Linked DNA regions of Thiocapsa bogorovii. The protein of the gene in region 3 interacts with the protein of the main gene of each other region in a pairwise test. Links are inferred from orthologs where the notes say so. Each region holds a gene or a part of one and is shown on either strand. Other genes may lie near its edges.

The links.
Region 1: the proteins of secA (region 3) and secB interact in binary tests that used the Escherichia coli proteins (3 or more experiments, as listed by UniProt). The link is inferred for Thiocapsa bogorovii from one-to-one orthologs.
Region 2: the proteins of secA (region 3) and ybgC interact in binary tests that used the Escherichia coli proteins (3 or more experiments, as listed by UniProt). The link is inferred for Thiocapsa bogorovii from one-to-one orthologs.
Region 4: the proteins of secA (region 3) and LT988_RS22900 interact in binary tests that used the Escherichia coli proteins (3 or more experiments, as listed by UniProt). The link is inferred for Thiocapsa bogorovii from one-to-one orthologs.

The regions. Positions count from the first base shown.
Region 1 is NZ_CP089309.1:2,833,387-2,837,954, forward strand. Bases 1,061-3,864 are described here. They hold secB (protein-export chaperone SecB), read right to left. Parts: upstream 2,811-3,864; coding sequence 2,310-2,810; downstream 1,061-2,309. Other genes in these bases: LT988_RS12830 (tRNA (cytidine(34)-2'-O)-methyltransferase), read left to right, coding at 1,061-1,139; LT988_RS12835 (NAD(P)H-dependent glycerol-3-phosphate dehydrogenase), read right to left, coding at 1,258-2,301; LT988_RS12845 (rhodanese-like domain-containing protein), read right to left, coding at 2,902-3,330; LT988_RS12850 (ArsR/SmtB family transcription factor), read right to left, coding at 3,498-3,864. In the rest of the region: LT988_RS12820 (hypothetical protein), read left to right, coding at 1-189; LT988_RS12825 (hypothetical protein), read right to left, coding at 270-494; more of LT988_RS12830, read left to right, coding at 669-1,060; more of LT988_RS12850, read right to left, coding at 3,865-3,866; LT988_RS12855 (murein hydrolase activator EnvC family protein), read left to right, coding at 4,224-4,568. UniProt on the Escherichia coli protein: One of the proteins required for the normal export of some preproteins out of the cell cytoplasm. It is a molecular chaperone that binds to a subset of precursor proteins, maintaining them in a translocation-competent state.
Region 2 is NZ_CP089309.1:4,532,799-4,537,253, reverse strand. What follows is about bases 955-3,645. They hold ybgC (tol-pal system-associated acyl-CoA thioesterase), read right to left. Parts: upstream 2,684-3,645; coding sequence 2,225-2,683; downstream 955-2,224. Other genes in these bases: LT988_RS20090 (methyltransferase domain-containing protein), read right to left, coding at 3,600-3,645; LT988_RS20095 (methyltransferase family protein), read left to right, coding at 2,928-3,419; tolQ (protein TolQ), read right to left, coding at 1,554-2,228; tolR (protein TolR), read right to left, coding at 1,090-1,533; tolA (cell envelope integrity protein TolA), read right to left, coding at 955-1,068. Outside these bases: more of tolA, read right to left, coding at 1-954; more of LT988_RS20090, read right to left, coding at 3,646-4,455.
Region 3 is NZ_CP089309.1:2,022,606-2,027,762, forward strand. The notes cover bases 1,093-4,485. They hold secA (preprotein translocase subunit SecA), read right to left. Parts: upstream 4,140-4,485; coding sequence 1,293-4,139; downstream 1,093-1,292. Other genes in these bases: argJ (bifunctional glutamate N-acetyltransferase/amino-acid acetyltransferase ArgJ), read right to left, coding at 1,093-1,284; LT988_RS09200 (M23 family metallopeptidase), read right to left, coding at 4,292-4,485. Also shown: LT988_RS09185 (Nudix family hydrolase), read right to left, coding at 1-49; more of argJ, read right to left, coding at 46-1,092; more of LT988_RS09200, read right to left, coding at 4,486-4,978. UniProt on the Escherichia coli protein: Required for protein export, interacts with the SecYEG preprotein conducting channel.
Region 4 is NZ_CP089309.1:5,133,236-5,137,947, forward strand. Bases 841-3,788 are described here. They hold LT988_RS22900 (alkaline phosphatase), read right to left. Parts: upstream 3,125-3,788; coding sequence 1,556-3,124; downstream 841-1,555. Other genes in these bases: LT988_RS22895 (YibE/F family protein), read right to left, coding at 841-1,459; LT988_RS22905 (hypothetical protein), read left to right, coding at 3,265-3,788. In the rest of the region: phosphate ABC transporter substrate-binding protein PstS, read right to left, coding at 1-44; more of LT988_RS22895, read right to left, coding at 284-840; more of LT988_RS22905, read left to right, coding at 3,789-4,712.

The DNA.
Region 1 (4,568 bases), 810 kb from region 3 along the record:
TGTCTGGGGGGGGATATCGAGGAGAATATCTTCACTTATCGGGATATGGTCCCGGTTCCGCTCGAGAGTCGAGGCCATGCGCGCTGTGCGCTGATGTTCGAAGGGTTTTCCGATCCGTTTGTCGCGCAGGGAACGACGGTCAAACTGGAAATGCACGATACGCCCAGGTACATTGAGCATCTACGCTGAACGGCGTCTTGCGGAAAGGAATCATCGTTAAGAGCCGCGTCCAGGATTTCGGACGCGGCGTCCGCCCCGAGCGCGTCTGCTCAGTTGCGCGCCGAACCGACGATCTCGTGAGCAATGTCCACGACTCGGTTGGCCATATCCTGGTATTCCTGCCGATAGTTCACGAGCAAGCCATCGGTCGCCGCCCAGTAGTCTTTGCCCGACACCCCGTGCTCATGCTCGTAGTCGATGAATTGCTTTTGCATCCCGAGCATCTTCTCGATCAGCTCCTGCTTTTCTTTCTTCAGCGTGGCGATATCGCTCATGTCGGTGTCCCCATAGGGTTTTTGGCCGCCTTGGTGCGGCGATGTTAGAACTTTCCCAAACCTTAATATAGCATGCAGCGAGACGTCTCGGTCAACCGCCGAACCCGCTCTTCGGTCCGTCGTTTCCGACCGCGATCGGCTTGCTCGCCCACGCCCGACTGACCTGGATCCGCGATGTTTGATGTCATCCTCTACGAGCCCGAGATCCCGCCCAATACCGGTAATGCCATGCGCCTCTGCGCGAACGGTGGTCTGAGACTTAACCTCATCGAGCCTCTCGGGTTCGCGCTCGAGGATCGTCTGCTCAGGCGCGCCGGGCTCGATTACCGGGAATGGGCCGAGGTCGAGGTCTATCCAACCTTGGAGACCTGTTTAGGGATGCGTCTTCCCCAGCGGCTCTTCGCGCTTACGACCCGAGGCTCGACTCTCTATACGACCCCGCACTACCAAGCCGGCGACGCATTTCTGTTCGGCCCGGAAACGCGAGGCCTGCCGCAAGCCGTCCTCGATACCCTCCCGCACGAGCAACGCCTCTATATCCCGATGCGACCCGGCAATCGCAGCCTCAACCTCTCGAATGCCGTTGCCGTCGTCGCGTTCGAGGCATGGCGTCAAACCGGGTTCGAGGGAGCTGTTCAGCGATAGGCTTGACTGCCGTCCAAGGCAGACGCCGTCAACGATCAAGCGATCGGCCTTCCGATGTGAGCCGCCTGTCATGAGGGCGGCCAAGGGCAGCGACGACACAGACCACGCCTCAGGCGGTCTAGCCGAACTCGGCCTTCGGCTCGCGCTCGAGCAGGGCGCGGGTTGCGCTCTCGGGCGAGGCACCTTCGTAGAGCACTCGGTAGACCTGCTCGCTGATCGGCATATCGATGCCCAAGCGTGATGCGAGCCGATGCATGGCAAGCGCGGTCACGACGCCTTCGACCTCTTGACCGATGTTGGCCTGTGCGTCCTTCAGACTCGCCCCGGCCGCGAGCGCAAGGCCCATTCGCCGGTTCCTGGACTGATTGTCCGTGCAGGTCAGGACCAGGTCGCCGATGCCGGCGAGACCCATGAAGGTCTCCTTGCGTCCGCCCAAGGCGGTACCGATGCGAATTAACTCGGCGAGACCGCGCGTGATGAGCGCAGCGCGGGTATTCGCACCGAACCCGAGACCATCGGCGATCCCGGTGGCGATCGCGAGGACATTCTTCGCGGCTCCGCAGACCTCGACACCGACCATGTCCGAGCTGGTGTAGGCGCGAAAGCGATCCCCGTGAAGTCGCAGCGCAACCTGCTCCGCGAACGCGACGTCGGCCGAGGCGACCGTTACGGCAGTCGGGAGACCGTGCGCCACTTCCTGAGCAAAGCTGGGGCCGGACACGACCGCGAGTGACCGGGCGCCGAGACTCTCCTGTGCCACAGCGTGGAGCAACTCCCCGGTTGCGGGGTCCAGACCCTTGGTCGCCCAAGCGACGCCCATGGTTTCGGGCAGTCGTCGCGCGGTATTCTCCACCACTCGTCGGAAGGCGTGGCTCGGGACGACGATCAGGCAGTCGGTCGCCCCGCCAAGTGCCTCGTCCAGGGAGGCTGTCGCGGCCAAGCCCCTAGGGAGGGGAACTCCCGGCAGGAAGAGACGATTCTCGCCGTCGCGACTAAGCGCCTCGATCTGCTCGACCTCATGACCCCACAGCCGCACGCGGTGCCCGTTGCGGCACAACAGGATGGCGAGTGCAGTTCCCCAGGACCCGGCACCCAGGACCGCAATGATTGCGCCCGAGGAATCTGGCTGGACGGACTCGGTCCGCGCGGAATCGCCCGACATACTTCCGCTCAATGCTGGCTCGGCGGTTCTGCCGCGTCGCCCTTGGCGCGCTGCATCGCCTCTTGCTGATGCTGCGCGAACAGGGCATCGAAATTGACATGTTGCAGAACGAGTTGCGGAAAGCTCCCTTTGGAGACCAGATCGGAGACGACCTCGCGGGCGTAGGGGAAGAGCAGGTTGGGGCAGTAGGCGCCGACCATCGCGCCCATCTCCTGCTCGCCGAAGCCACTGATCCCGAAGATACCCGCTTGCTGCACCTCGACGATAAAGGCCGTCTTGTCCCCGAGCTGCGCCGTCACGGTAACCGAGAGCACGACCTCGTAAAGGTCATCCTGGATGCGATTGACCTTGGTACTGACGTTGAGCTCATGTTTGGGCTTCCATTCGCCGCGGAAGATGTCCGGTGCGTTGGGAGATTCAAACGAGGCGTCTTTGACATAGACACGCTGGACGGAGAACTGTCGCTCCGGCTGGGTACGGGGTTCGTTGCTTTGCGCGTTCTCGGCCATGTTGCGGTTCCTTATCGAAGACTGGATCGAAGATCGTGTAAGAGGATGGGTAGAGTCACCGTCGAATCCGCCATCGGGATCGACGTGCGCTTCAGCGTTTCTTGCGCGTGAGCGGGAGGCTGGCGGCTTCCCATGCCATGATGCCGCCGTGCAGGTTGAAGACCTGCTCGAACCCTTCCTTTCGCAGCTGGCTGCAGGCCATTGACGACTGGGCGCCGGATCGGCAGCTGACGATGATGGGCTTGGCCTTGTGCTTCTTCAGTGTGGCGATCTGATTCTTGAATCCGTTCATCGGCACGTTGATGGCATTGATGATATGCCCCTTTGCAAAATCGGCCGCGGGGCGAACATCGACCACCACCGCATCCTGATGGTTGATCATCTCGGTCGCGGCCAAGGGCTCGACGCTCCCTTTACTGCCCACGATGATGTTGTAGGCGAGTAACCCCGAGATGACGATCAACGCCACGAAGAGGTACCAGTGGTTTCCCACGAATTCCATGATTTGGTCTAGCAGCATCGCTCTGCGATCTCGTTGAATGGGCGAGAGTTCACGGACGGCGCGGCCGACGCCTCGACCATGAGCCGAGCGCATCGAGACTGCAGTTGCCCGCGGTTGCCCTGGATGACTTAAGGTGGCGAAGTATAAGGAGGAGGGACGCGGGCGTCATCCCGCACCGTCTCGCTTCAGTGCGCGTGCTGGCAGAAGACCTCGCGCATCATCCCGATCAACTGGAGTGTCCTTCCGTCGCTGACCCGGTAATACACGCGGTTCGCATCCTTGCGCGAAGCGAGAATGCCCTTGTCGCGAAGAATCGCCAGGTGCTGAGAGATGTTGCTCTGGGAGGTCCCCACGTGGTCCACGATCTCCTGGACACTGACCTCTCGGTCGCCCAAGGTGCACAGGATCTTCAGGCGCAAGGGGTGCGACATGGCTTTCAGCGACCGGGAGGCGCGCTCGATGTCGGCATCGTCCGCGAACAGGTCGATCTCCTCGCGTTCGTCGACCGGGTCGTTCAGGACCGGGCGGGAAGGCTGGCTCAAATTGCTCACCATCGGATCCTGTCTCATCAATTATTAACAATACAATAATAAACTTTTTCCGGCGGAGTGCGAAGTGGATGTCGGTCGCCGCCGGTGCCCCGGGGCCGTCGGAAGACGCCGGTCATGCTCCTGAAAAGAGAGAATCCGGAGCCTCCGCCCGCCGGTCGTCTCCTCGCCTTCCGATCACGCCTTAGACGACGCGTATAATCCAGCGACCGATTCGCATCAGGACCCCCCTCGACCGCTGTGCCCAGGACCGTCGCAACAGGACATCGCGAGTGGTTTTGCCGCCGCGAGCATGATGACAGGCGTGACCGAGCGCTCGACCGGTTCGGGCGTCCCCTGGCGTGCCTCGTTTTGGCGTGCGCCTTGGCGACGCCGACGGCTGCGCTGGAGACGGCGTCCGACGACACCTTCGAGACGCGCGCGAACGACCTTCAGGAGATCCAACGACAGGTCGAGTCGATCGGTCGGGAGCTCATCGAGCAGCACGCGGACCGTCGAGCCTTGATCGCGGAGCTCGAGGTGCGGGAGCGGGAGGTGGCCGAGGCGGCCGTCGCCGGCAGAGAATTGGCGCGAGCCGTTGCCGAGCAAACCCGGGTCGCGGAGGCGTTGCGGGTGCGTCATCTCGAAGAGCACGCTGCGCTTGAGCAGGAGCTCGCACTCTGGGCGGACCTGGTGCGCACCGCTTACGTTATGGGGCGGGCCGACCGC
Region 2 (4,455 bases), 2.5 Mb from region 3 along the record:
GTCGGCCTCGCGCGCGAGCTGCTCGGATGCCAAAGACGACAGCAGATCGTCCTCGCGGGCACGCTGCGCCTCTTCCGCGGCGAGCCGGCGCTGCGCCTCCTCCGCGGCCATCCGCCTGGCCTCCTGCTCGATGCTTTCTTGTGCAAGCTCCTCGACGAGACGACGCTCCTCGATCTCGGCCATCAGGCGAGCCTCCTCCTCAAGCTGCCGCTGCCGCTCAAGGGCTGCCTCGGCGTCGGCTCGGCGCTGCGCCTCCGCACGACGCTCGATCTCGGCACGGCGCTCGGCCTCAACCCTCGCGCGGCGTTCGTCTTCAGCGCGTGCCGCCTCGGATCGCCGTTGTGCCTCGGCCCGTGCCGCGGCCTCCGCGGCAAGACGTTTCTCTTCGGCGAGACGCTCCGCCTCGGCCTTGGCGGCTGCGGCCTCGGCGGCCAGACGCTCGGCCTCGGCGCGTCGTGCGGCCTCTGCACGTCGCTCGGCCTCTGCGCGCCGTTCGGCCTCGGCCCTCGCAGCGGCCTCCTCCGCCTCTCGTTCGGCCTGCGCTCGGCGCTGGGCCTCGGCCATGCGGTCGATCTCCAGCTGGCGGCGCGCTTCGGCCTCGGCTGCAGCAGCTTCGGCCTCGGCTGCCAGGCGCTCGGCTTCGGCGGCGGCGCGAGCCGCCTCTGCAAGACGCTGCGCCTCCTCGCGTTCGGCGTCGGCCTGACGCTCCGCGTCGACCGCCTCCGCCTCGAGCCGCTCGGTCTCGAGCCGGGCGGCCTCAGCCGCGCTCAGGTCTTCAAGCGTCACAGCATCAGGCGGCTCCTGCGCTTGCGGAATGATCTCCGTGCCGACCTCGGGACTGATCTCGGGCCCGGCCGGACGGCGCGCCTGCTCGGCCTGAAACTGCGCGACCATCGCCTCGAGCGCGGCATCGCTCACGACGGTCGCCTGAACCACGCGCGGCTTGCTCCCCGCCTCCGTGATCGGCCGGTCGATCTTCACGCCCACGAAGAAAAGCAGGGCGAAAAAGACATGCAGACCCAGCGACCAATAGAAGGCCCCCGGGTTTTGCCTCAGGATGTGCCACATGTCGGGGCTCGGGCCGCAGCGCTAGGGCTCGCGGCGCTCCGGCGGCACCGTCACCAAACCGACCTCCGGAGCGCCTGCCGCCTGAGCGACGACCATGGCACGAACCACACGCCCGTAGTCGACCCGGTGGTCCGCCCGCACCAGGATCGGCGTTTCGGGCCTGTATTCGAGCACGACACGAATGCGGTCGAACAGGATTTGCTCGCTGGCCGGGGCGTTCTTCTCATCTCCGATATCGATGTAATAGTCGCCGAACTCATCGACCGTAATGATCAGCGACTCGGTCGTCGGGCTTGGGATCCCGCCGGCCTTTTCCTGCGGCAACGCCACCTTCACACCCTGGGTGATCAAGGGCGCCGTGACCATGAAGATGACGAGCAGCACCAGCATCACGTCGATGTAGGGCACAACGTTGATCTCGGCCATCGGCCGGCGGCGCTGTCTGGAACGGGTGCGCTTGAGCATCTAACGGGGTCCTCGAACGCTCAGTTGCGGCCTTGGCGCTGCAGCAGGGTCGAGAACTCTTCCATGAACTCCTCGTAGCGGCTGTTGAGACGCTCGACCTGATAGGCGTACCTGTTGTAGGCGATAACGGCGGGGATGGCCGCGAAGAGACCGATCGCGGTGGCGACCAGGGCCTCCGAGATGCCCGGCGCGACGAGCGCGAGGGTGGCCTGCTCCACGTTCCCCAGCGCATGGAAGGCATGCATGATGCCCCAGACGGTCCCGAACAGACCGATATAGGGGCTGGTCGAACCGACCGTCGCCAGGAAGGTCAGGCTGGTCTCCAGGCGATCCATCTCGCGGCTGAGGGCGACGCGCATCGAGCGCTCGCTACCCTGCAGGACAGCCATCAGGTCGTTGCCCTCGATCTTGCGCAGCCGCACGTATTCCTTGAATCCGGCGCGAAAGATGGACGGCAGACCATGTTCGCCCTTGCGGTTCTCGCTCAGATCCTTGTAGAGCGCACTGAGATCTCCGCCGGACCAGAAGCGCTCTTCGAAGGCATTGGCGCTTTTGCGTGCCTTGGAGAGCACGCGCCCGCGGTCCAGGATCATGGTCCAAGAGGTCACAGAGGCGATGACGAGCACCAGCAGGACCAACTGCACCACCAAACTAGCCTGGAGAATCAGGTTGAACATCGACAGATCGGACGTCATGACACGGGCTCCGCTGGACCGCTCGCAAAGGGCAACAACTCGGACAAGAGATCGCCGGGCAGGCGCGCGACGCGCAAGGTACCGGCATCGATGCAGGCGATCCTGACGGAAGCTCGGCAACAACAGGCACCGTCCTCGTCGCGAATCACCTGCTGGTCGAACTCCAGACTCGCACCGCCCGGCCGCACCAGACGGGAGGTCACGCTCAAGCAGTCATCGAGACGTGCGGGTGCAAGATAGTCGATCGCAATGCGACGCACGGCGAAGACGATGCCGTGACGCGCGCGCAAGGCACTTTGCTCCTGCCCAACGGCGCGCAACCATTCCGTGCGCGCTCGCTCCAGGAACTTCAGATAATTGGCATAGAAGACGACACCGCCGGCGTCGGTGTCTTCGTAGTAGACCCGCACCGGCCAGGTAAAGGTCAACAATCGGGGATCGCTCGATGTCGGCACGGCAGGGATCGCATGTTGGGGCTTGACTCAAACTGCGGAAGTGTACCGGAAAGCACCCGTGCGGGCACCTTGCGTCGAAGGGGCGCCGAATGGCGCGTTGCCGGCCATCGTTGCAAGTCGGCACCCGAGCCTCGGCCGTTGTGCCTCGCAACGCTCGGCACAACGTACGCGGATGTCAGACAATGCCGGTCATAGCGACCCGACCGACGGTCGCCGGCGCTCAACCTCCGACAAGGACCCCGACATGACCCGTTTCTCCTTCCTGAAGGGCCACCGCGGCGAATATCTCGTCGTGCTGCAGTTCGTGCTCTTCTTTGCCTTTATCTTCACCCCGGCCTGGAACCCGCTCGCGACCCCGGCGCTTATGGATACCCTTGCGCCCTTGCGCTGGCCGGCGCTGATCGCCTTTTGGACAGTCGCCCTCGTCCTCGGCGGTTTCGGCTCGGTCCATATCCGCGAGTATCTAACCCCCCTGCCCTACCCGGTCGATCACAGCCAGCTGGTCAAGCACGGCGTCTACGCCCTCGTTCGCCATCCGCTCTACAGCAGCCAGCTCTTCGCGGCGGCGGGCTGGGTGCTTTTCACCCTCAGCATCTCCCACCTCGCGATCCTGGTCCTCGGCTTCTTCTTCTTCGACTACAAGGCCAGCAAGGAAGAAGGCTGGCTGACCGAACGTCATCCGGAGTATGCGGAGTATGCGAAGGGGGTGAAGAAGCTCGTGCCCTTCCTCTACTAAACCGCGTCCGAGTTTCTCTGCTTGCTCGTCGCCCGAGGTCGGCCTTGGATGGTTTCTGGACCGTTTCAGTCGACGCGGTTTAGGAGATTGAAAGCATTTTGCCCTTCTTCGTTCTCAAAACCGCGCCAGGTTTAAGTCGCTTGGTCGTCGTGAGGGTCGTCACCGGTAAAACCGCGTAGGTCACAAAAGGCGCGGTTTAGAGGCGGCGGCGAGCACATAGTCCAGACCGCCGTAGACGCTCTCGGCGCTCATGCCGAGTGCAAGTCGTGCCGGGAGTCGGGTTGCGGGGTGGAGTCGGTCGAGCGTTTCCGGGTGTCTCGAGAGGTAGTCGTGCAGAGGGGTGTAGACGCGATCGCGGATGGAGGCGACCTCGACATCTCCGAAGCCGCAGGCCTCGAGCTTTTCTGCGTAGCGCTCGCGGGTGTAGACGTTTTCGGCGGGGATGGCGAACTTGCTCGCGACCAGCCGCCAGGACCAACGTTGTTTCAGGCGGGTACGCCAATCCTCGGAAAGGGGCGTAGGGATGATATCGGCCGTGACCAATCGGCCGCCCGGGCGCAGGACACGGAAGGCCTCCTCGAAAAAGCGTTCGCGGGTCTTGAAGTGGAAGGCGCACTCGAGGGCGACGACCTTGTCGACTGAATTCGACGGCAGCGGCATGTCCGTGGCCGAACCTTCGCGCAGATCGATGCGCTCTTCCAGCCCGAGGTCTTTGACCCGCCCGCGTGCGACGGCCACCTGGGAAGCGGTGATGTTCAGTCCCTGGATGTGATCGGGTCCATAGGTCCGAAGCCAGTAGATGTCCTGGTCGGCGAAACCGAAGCCGACGTCCAGCACCCGATCGCCGGGCCCCATCGATGCGCGCTCCGCGACCAAGGCGGCCAGCGCCTGGCACGCATCGTCCAGACTCTGCTCCGCGCTCCAGTAGCCCAGGTTGAGATAGAGCCCGTTTTCGGTGGCCAGGTCGGTCGACAAGAGGTCGTAAACGCGGGTCACGTCCCATGATTTGAAGGGGTTATAGAGCCAATCGAGATAG
Region 3 (5,157 bases):
CAGGATCGGAAATCGCGCCGACCATCACATGAATCAGGTCGCTGCTCAACTGCGGTATTCGGCGTTGATCCGGACGTAGTCGTAGGAGAGATCGCAGGTCAAGACCCGTGCCTCGGCCGGACCCCGGCCAAGCGAGACGCGGATCAGAATCTCGGGCTCGGCCATGACGGCGGCCCCGGCCTCCTCCGTATAATCAGGTGCGCGCCCCCCATCATCGACGATCAAGACCTCGCCGAGATGGATTCGAATCCGATCAATGTCGAGATCACGAACACCCGCACGCCCGACCGCGGCCAGGATGCGACCCCAGTTGGGATCGGACGCAAAGAGCGCCGTCTTCACCAACGGCGAATGGGCGATGGTGTACGCCACCGCGCGGGCTTCATCGACATCAGCCGCGCCTTCGATCTGCACGGTCACGAGCTTGGTCGCACCCTCGGCATCGCGAACGATGGCGGTCGCCAGCTCGACGCAAACCGCATCGACGGCACTCTGGAGTACGCCGTATTCCGGCGACGCACCGTCGCGTATCTCGGGATTTCCGCAGGCCCCGGTCGCGACCAGCACGCAAGCGTCGTTGGTCGAGGTATCGCCGTCGACCGTGATGGCATTGAATGATCGGGTGACCGCCGAGCCCAAGCAGGCTTCGAGCACGCCGGGTGCCACGGCCGCATCCGTCGCGATGAAGGCGAGCATGGTCGCCATGTTCGGACAGATCATCCCGGCGCCTTTGGCGATCCCGGTGATCGACGCGGTGCGTCCGTCGATCTGGAAGGTGCGCGAGATCAACTTGGGCACCCGATCCGTCGTCATGATGGCGCGCGCAGCGGCAGGCCATGCCGATGCATCCAATCGGCCGAGCAGCTCGGGCAGTGCCGCCGCAATACGATCGACCGGCAGATGCTCGCCGATCACGCCCGTGGAGAAGGGCAGGACCTCCTCCGCGGCACAGTCGCCCAGAGCGGCGAGTGCAGCACAGCTCGACTCCGCATCCGCCAGCCCGCGCCGACCCGTACCCGCGTTGGCATTACCCGCGTTGATCAACAGATAGCGGGGCATCGCTTGACCCAAATGGGTCTTGGCGACCCGCACGGGCGCGGCGCAGAAGGCGTTCCGGGTGAAAACGGCCGCGCAGCGGCTGCCGGGGGCGAGTTCCATGACCAACAAGTCATCCCGTCCCTGATAGCGAATACCGGCCGCCCCGGCAGCCAAACGCACACCGCCGACGGGATGCCAGACCAAGTCGCGCAACTGGCCCGGGACGACGGGATCGGATGCGGTCATGGTGTCCGTCAACTCGCTTTGCCGTGGCATTGCTTGTACTTCTTACCCGAACCGCAGGGACAGGGCTCGTTGCGCCCGACCTTGCGATCGCCGCGGACATAGGGTTGAGCGTGCGCAGGTTCGGCGCCGCGAGCGCTCGCCCGGTCGCGGCCTTCGGGATCCGCATCGCCCGCGGAACCGAGACCCTCGAAGCGCTCGTGCTTGAACTCGAACTCCCGTTCCCGAGCGGGCGCCGCTCCGAGCGCGGAGACAGGCTGCGGCTCTGCACCGGGCTGTGTCTGCACCTGGAGTTTGGCGAGAGTGGCCACGACGTCGTGTTTGATGCTGTCGAGCATCGCGGAGAACATCTCGAAGGCCTCGCGCTTGTACTCCTGCTTGGGGTTCTTCTGCGCGTAGCCGCGCAGATGGATCCCCTGACGTAGATAGTCCATCGCGGCAAGGTGGTCCTTCCAATGGGTGTCTAGGGTCTGGAGCATCACCGCGGTCTCGATCTGACGCATGGTCGGCGAGCCGATGAGCTTCTCGCGATCGGCGTAAGCCGAGATCAGGGTATCGTGGATGCGTGCCCGCAGGGTTTCTTCATGGAGCGAGTCGTCCTCGTCGAGCCACTTGCGGATCGGCCAGTCGCCGCCGAAATGCTCGTTCAACGCGACACTCAGCCCTTCCACATCCCACTGCTCTTCGAGACTCTCGGGCGGAACATAGGTGTTGATCAGGCGCGTCAGGGCATCGTCGCGCATCGCCGTGACGGTATCCGAGACATCCACGCTGTCCATCAGCTCGCGGCGTTGGCGATAGATGACCTTGCGCTGATCGTTGGCGACGTCGTCGTATTCGAGCAGCTGCTTGCGGATATCGAAGTTGCGGCCCTCGACCTTGCGCTGGGCGTTCTCGATCGCCTTGGTCACCCAGGGGTGCTCGATCGCCTCGCCCTGCTGCATGCCGAGCTTTTGCATCATCTTGCCGACGCGATCGGAGGCGAAGATGCGCATCAGGTTGTCTTCGAGCGACAAATAGAAACGCGAGGAGCCCGGGTCACCTTGGCGGCCGGAGCGACCGCGCAACTGGTTGTCGATACGACGGGACTCGTGCCGCTCGGTGCCGACGACATGCAGACCGCCGGCCGCCACCACCTGGGCGTGGCGCTCCTTCCAGGCGGCGCGAATGGCGTCGCGATCGGCATCGGGACCGGCCTCTTCGAGCTCGGCCTCCAGATTACCGCCGAGCACGATGTCGGTCCCGCGACCGGCCATGTTGGTGGCGATGGTGACGGCACCGGGACGGCCGGCCTGGGCGATGATCCCGGCCTCGCGCTCATGCTGCTTGGCGTTCAGGACCTCGTGCGGGATCTTCTGCTCGACGAGCAGACGATCGATCAGCTCGGAGGTCTCGATCGAGGCGGTACCCACGAGGGCAGGCTGACCGCGAGCAACGCAGTCGCGGATGTCCTCGATGATGGCCTGATACTTCTCGTCTTGCGTGAGATACACGAGGTCGCCCCGATCCTCGCGGACCATGGGCTGATTGGTCGGGATGACGACGACCTCCAGCCCGTAGATCTGCTGAAACTCGTACGCCTCGGTATCCGCCGTGCCGGTCATACCCGAGAGCTTGGGATAGAGCCGGAAGAGATTCTGAAAGGTGATCGACGCCATCGTCTGGTTTTCGGGCTGGATGGCGACCCCTTCCTTGGCCTCCACCGCCTGATGCAGACCCTCCGACCAACGCCGGCCCGGCATCGTGCGCCCGGTGAACTCGTCGACGATGACGATCTGACCGTCGCGCACGATGTACTCGACGTTCTTCTGAAACAGCGCATGCGCACGCAGCGCGGCATAGACGTGGTGCATTAGGACGATGTTGGCGGGGTCGTAGAGACCGCCTTCCTCGGCGAGGAGTCCGATCTCCACCAGCATCTGCTCGACGTGCTCGTGACCTTCCTCGCTCAGATAGACCTGGCGCGCCTTCTCGTCGACCGAATAATCGCCGGGACCGAAGTCGGGTTGACCCTCCTCGTTGGTGATGGGGGCCTGACGCGTAAGGCGCGGAATGATCTTGTCGATCTGCTTGTAGAGATCCGTGCTCCCTTCGGAGGGACCCGAGATGATGAGCGGGGTGCGCGCCTCGTCGATGAGGATGGAGTCGACCTCGTCGACGATCGCGTAGAAGGGATCGCGCTGAACGCGCTGCTCGGCCACGAAGGCCATGTTGTCGCGCAGATAGTCGAATCCGAACTCGTTGTTGGTGCCGTAGGTAATGTCCGCGGCATAGGTCTCCTTGCGGGAGACCGGGCGCATGTGGCGATAACCTTGACCGACGGGCGGCTCGTAGCTCAGATCGAAGAGGAAGGACGCGGAATCCGGGCCGGTACCGCCCGATGAATTGATCACGCCGGTGGTCAGACCGAGGAAATGGTATATCTGCCCCATCCAGGCGGCGTCGCGCCGTGCCAAATAGTCGTTGACGGTGACGACGTGCACGCCCTTGCTCGGGAGGGCATTGAGGTAGGCCGAGAGGGTCGCGACCAGGGTCTTGCCCTCGCCGGTTCGCATCTCGGCGATCTTACCGTCGTTGAGCACCATACCGCCGACCATCTGCACATCGAAGTGACGTAGGCCGAGCGTTCGCTTGGATGCCTCGCGCACGACCGCGAATGACTCCGGAATCAGGCTGTCGAGATCCGCTCCTGCGGCAAGACGCTCGCGAAACTCCGTCGTCTTCGCGGCGAGGGCTTGATCGGAGAGTCGCTCGAGCTCGGGCTCAAGGGCATTGATCCGTGCGACTGACTTGAGCAGCGTCTTGACGAGCCGGTCATTCCGGCTGCCGAAGACCTTTTTGAGCAGATGCTTGACCATCGGATACGTTTGAGACCTGTCGGGAAAATCCCGGCATGATACCGGAATTCAATGACAGCCGCAGGTGCCGTCGCAGGTTCGGCCACCGCCGCGAGCCCGCGCAAACCGCCCCGCCGTGCACCCGGCTCGGTCCTTCGACGGATCGCCGGCATCTAACCGGGTTGACCCTCGGATGTCGCGGCCACGACCGGACGAGGCTGACGGTCGATGTAGCGGAAGGGATCGACCGCCTTTCCGTCCTTCAGAACCTCGAAGTGAACATGCGGGCCAGTCGCGGTTCCGGAGGATCCGACCGTCGCGATCTTCTGACCTTGGCGGACCATCTGCCCCTCTTTGACAAGATTGTCCTGGTTGTGGGCATAGCGTGTGACGAGCCCGTTGACATGCCGAATATCGACCGTGCGCCCGTATCCGCCCTTACGACCGCTGAAGGTGACGACACCGTCGGCGACCGCCACGATCGCGGTACCTCGCGGACTTGCGAAGTCGACGCCCTCATGGAAGAGGCGCTTCTTCTTGATGGGATGCACCCGAAACCCGAATCTCGAGGTGATGTAACCGGCGCGGACAGGCCAGCCGGACGGCATCACCTGAGCCGTGAGACCCTTCTCCATGATGACGTCTTCGATGACCTCGAGCTTGCGCTGACGGTCCTGAACCAGACTAACCATGCTGCCGAGCTCGCTGGCGATTTCGCGGATCGTAAAGTCTCGCGCCGGACCGTCTTCGGCACCGCCTCGCGGAGGCGGATTCTCGAAATCGAATTCTTCGGGGTTCAGACCGGACATCTGAACGAGTCGTTCGCCGAGTGCATTGAGCCTGAAGAGTTCAGCCTGCATGTCGCCGACGCGGGCGGTGATCGCATCGAGGTCGTCGGAGTTTGCGGGATCGGAGACGGGGGGAAGCGGTGCTGGCGAGGCTCGGGGAACAAGCGCCGGTTGAGCGGGGTTGTCGACAAGTGTTGTCAGATTTTGGTAATGCCCTATCCAGAATCCTAATCCTACCCCCGCCACGGTGA
Region 4 (4,712 bases), 3.1 Mb from region 3 along the record:
CCCCCGGCGATCGCGACTGTCTTGAGTAGAGATGAGATTTGCATGAGAAAAAAACCTCCAGGTCGGACCGTGTCGGGTGTGATGGTCGGGTGTGATGAATCGACCGAGTAAGATTGTCCCGAAAGTGTCTGCCAAATCCGTGACGGCGACGTGATGATTAGGTGACGGTTCTGCGAAGGGTTGTGTTTGGCGTGGGCTTAACCGCGTCCGGAGCGCTAGGAATCGTTTTCAGTGTGCGTTTGGCTTCGGAGATACCCTTGATCCCGGTGAGGTTCGGTTTGGATCAGGCCGTTTCGTTTCGGGAGACCAGCCGGATCCAACTCGCCAGCCCGAGCTTTGCCGGCCCGAGCTTCGTTTGATAAAGCAGCCCGGCAATCAAGGCGGTGAAGGGAGCGACCGTGATGAGCCCGAAGCTACCGACCAGGATGTTGAGTGTCTCGGCGGCGACGAAGGGCGCGTTGAGGATGTTCTCCGCCGGCAGGCCTTTGGCCATGAAGAGCAGGAACATGCAGATGTGACTGCTCGAATAGGCGAGCAGCAGCGTGGTCGTCATGGTACCGATGACTGCGCGACCGACGCGCAGCCCCGACGCGATATGCTCCAACACGCCGATATCCGGTTGACTCAGCTTGATCTCCTCCATGCTTGCGGCGATGTCCATCGCCAAATCCATGACCGCGCCCGATGAGGCGATGAAGACACTGGCGATGAAGATATCGGTGAGTCGCAACTCGTAATAGCCCGAGTAGAGAAGCGACTCTGCGAAGGGGCGGATGGCGCCGTGCAGGTTGAATGCATGCGCGAACCAGACGGCGAGGCCGCAGGTCAGCAAGACGCCGAGCATGGATCCCGAAAAGGTCGCGATGCCGCGTCTGGTCAGTCCGCCGACCGAGAAGGTCACGACGCCGGTCAAGACGGCGACCACAGCAAGACCGGTCGGGATCGGCGGATAGCCGAGGAGCAGAAGCGGGAAATAGAGCTTCCAGAGAACCAGTGCCGCAAAGACAAAGGAGAGTGCGGCCTTCAGTCCGGTGACCCCGGCAACTCCGATCAGCAGAGCCACGAAGCAGCCGATGAGCAGCAACTGCATCTGTAGTCGATAGTGACCGCGGGCCATGCCGTGGGCCGGCTGCCCGTCGAGGAGATCGTATTCGACCAGGATGACCGAGCCCGTTTCGTAGAATTCGTCGAGTTCCAGCTTGCCGGTGAGCATGTTGGTGACGGCGATCTCCTCGCCTTTGGCCGGTCCGTCGAGCAATCGGACGGACAAGACCTGGGCCTCGGTCTTGATGATGAGGTTCGTGCGGACGCGACTGTTGTCGACGTCGACGATCAGTCCACGCGCATGAAGTCCGCGCTCGGCCGGCGGGCCTGGCGGTGCCAAATCCAGGTTGAACAGGAGGATGCAGACGACGGCGATGACCGCGGCAAAGAGCCATTCGCGACCTATTCTCGACACGGAGCGATACCTCGAATACAAGGATCTGAAACACGAAAAAGGCGCCGCGAAGGCGGCGCCGGGGCGCGGCGGGTTCGATCTAACCCGTCGTTGCGATCAAGGGCATGTTTTCGTGACCGGCATCTCGGGCAAACGCATGATCTTGGCGAGGCGCTTGGCGATGTCCGTGTTGTCGTAGAAGCCCGCCAAGCGCTCGGCAGCCCATCCCTGTGCGTACAGGGGTACGGGTACGCCGGTGTGGGAGTAGGACGTCCAGCCGATGCTGGCGCGCTCGTTGAGCAGATGGGTGATGGTGACGATGACCGGCTCGTAGCCGCCGTAGAGGAGCTTGTTCTCGTCCGTGCTGTTGTCATCGGCGCCGCACATGGACTTGTCATAGGCGTCTTCGAGCTTCTCCTTCTGATAGGTGTTCAGATCTGCCCAATCGAGGCCGAAGACATCGGCGATGAGTCCGAGCATGACCGTATCCTGCTCGAGGTTGTTCGATGCCTGCCAGCCGTCGCCCGCGCAGATGCTCTCGCTGTTGGCGGCCTTGTGCTCGGCCCATTGGTTCGCTTGGAAGTGCTCGTAGCTGTTCTTCTGACCGAGCAAACGATCGTAATAGGCCGTATAGGCGGTCGTCGCATGGCCGACGGTCATGCCGCCGGTCTCGTGATCGCCCGTGACGACGATGAGGGTTTCGTTCGGATGCCGGCTGGCGAACTCGATGGCGACCCCGACCGCGGCGTCGAAATCCAAGATGTCGCCGATATTGGCGACCGCGTCGTTCGCATGGCCGGCCCAGTCGATCTTGCCGCCTTCGACCATCAGGAAGAAGCCTTTGCGGGCCGAGCCGCGCTCCTTGTCCCAGCGTTTCTTCGGGCGATCTTCGAGATTGGCGATCGCGACCTCGACCATCTCCTTCAGCGAGAGATTGCCCTCCGGGCGGTCGATGGCGTACGGCATGGCAGAGCTGCGATCGAGTGTGGGGTTGATCGCGACCACCTTGTCCATCGGTTGAGTCTTGAGCGACAAGATGGACGAGCGGTCGTTGAGGACCGTGTAGCCGTTGGCGCTCAGCAGATTCCAAATATTATTGTCGGTATCGCCCGAGCGCGCTGGTCCCTCCGGTGCGACCAAACCGCCGCCGCCGAAAAACTCGTACCCGCTCTCGGCCAGCTGAGTCGCGATGTTGTTCATCAAGCCGCGATTCGTCACGCTGGCGTAATAGGTGGCCGGTGTTGCGTGATTCAGAGAGACGCTGCTGATCACCCCGACCTTCCTGCCGCTTTCGTGGGCGAGCTCGGCGATGCTCTTGTAACAGACCGATTGCGTCTCGGGGTCCATGTTGATCACGCCGCTCTTGGTCTTGAGCCCACTCGCGAAGGCCGTCGCCGAGGATGCCGAGTCCGTCATCAAGGCGTAGGCATCATAGGTCGTCTGCATGCCCGCAACGGGCATTTTGGTCATGTTGAGCCGGTTCTCTGGGCGCATGAGGTCTTCCGCGACCGTCGCCTCCCCGCCGTTGATGGTCGTCAAATAGGCCTCGGTGGCTTGGATCTGGGTATTCGACATGCCGTCGCCGAGGAAGAAGAACACATACTTCGGCAGCGCCGCGCTTGCCGATGTCGCTGCTGCAAGCAACGCGGTGGCGGACAGACTGAGGATCAGATGTCGGTGTTTCACTTGCCTTCTCTCTACTTCTCGTCATAGTTGGCCCTGGATGGACGGGGCCGGCGGACCGTTCCGGGGGCGACCGAGGTGTCTGGCGCTTCCCGAATGGCACGGAGCAATCTACAGAAAGACCCTTACTTTCTTGTGACAATATGCCGAACATTCTGCGACATCTGCTGCTGCTTCTCTTGATCCTGTCGGCGCCCTTGCGGGCGCAGATCGATGCCGTTGCGGAGGATTCCGGGCCGCTCGGCTCCGGACCCAGTTCCTCACCGAACATCCCCGCGGCGTTGCAGCCTTGGATCCCCTGGGTTCTGGAAGGCGGTCCCGAAGGGCAGGATCAACGCGACTGTCCGATTGATCCGGCCGACGGCGCACGCCTCTGCGCCTGGCCCGGGCGGCTGGAGCTGGCGCTGAGCGGCGCGGGCGGGATCTTCGCGCAGGTCTGGGAGGTCTTTGCCGAGTCCGCGGTTCCGCTGCCGGGCGGCGCGGATGCCTGGCCGCTCGGAGTCGAGGTCGACGGGGCCGCAGTCGCAGTAGTCCAGCGTGACGGCCGGCCAACGGCGACACTCGCGACCGGGATCCACCGCGTCACCGGACGCTTCGTCTGGGACCGTCCGCCGGACGCGCTCCTGATCCCGCCCATGGTCGGGCTGGTCGAATTGGTGCGCGACGGCCGCGCGGTGCCGACGCCGCGATTGGACCGGACCAACCGTCTCTGGCTCGGTGACCCCGCGGGGTCCGAGACCGAGCGCTCGGGCGATCGTCTGAGCCTGGAGGTCTATCGGCGCATCCAAGACAGTCTGCCGCTCGAGGTCCTGACCCGGCTTCGGCTCGAGGTGTCCGGCGGTGCGCGCGAGGTGCGGCTGGGCCCCGTGCTGTTGCCCGGCGGGATCCCGTTGCGGATCGACAGCCCCTTGCCGGCACGAATCGAAGAGGACGGGATGCTGCGGGTGCAGGTCCGCCCCGGGCGCTGGGTGGTCGATGTCATGGCTCATCACCAGGGCGACGTGTCCGAGCTGTCGCGTCCCGAGACCGGCGCACCCTGGCCGGAGCGCGAGATCTGGGCCTTCGCCGCGGAGCCCGCGCTGCGGCGGGTCGAGCCCTCCGGTCTCGATGCGGTGGATCCGCGCCAAACCGGGATCCCCGAGGAGTGGTCGCGCCTGCCGGTCTATCGGGCTGAGCCGGGCGCGGTTCTGCGCCTGGCCGAGCAGGCCCGCGGGGATCCGGATCCGGGACGGGACCGTCTGCGCCTAGATCGCGAGCTTTGGCTCGACTTCGACGGCAAGGGCTACAGCGTGCAGGATCGCATCGGCGGTCAGTTGTCGCGCGGGTGGCGCTTGGACGCCGGCCCGGCACTCGCGCTGGGCGCCGTGACCCTCGACGGCCGTCCCGTGCTGATCACGCGTCTGAACGACACGGCGTCGCCAGGGGTGGAGGTGAGACGGGGCATCCTGGATGTGGTCGCCGATGCTCGGCTCGAGTCGGCACCGGGACGCGTTCCGGCTTCCGGCTGGGCGACCGAATTCGAGAACGTCGCTGCACGGCTCTATCTCCCGCCGGGCTGGGATCTCTTGACCGTTCAAGGCGTCGACAACCT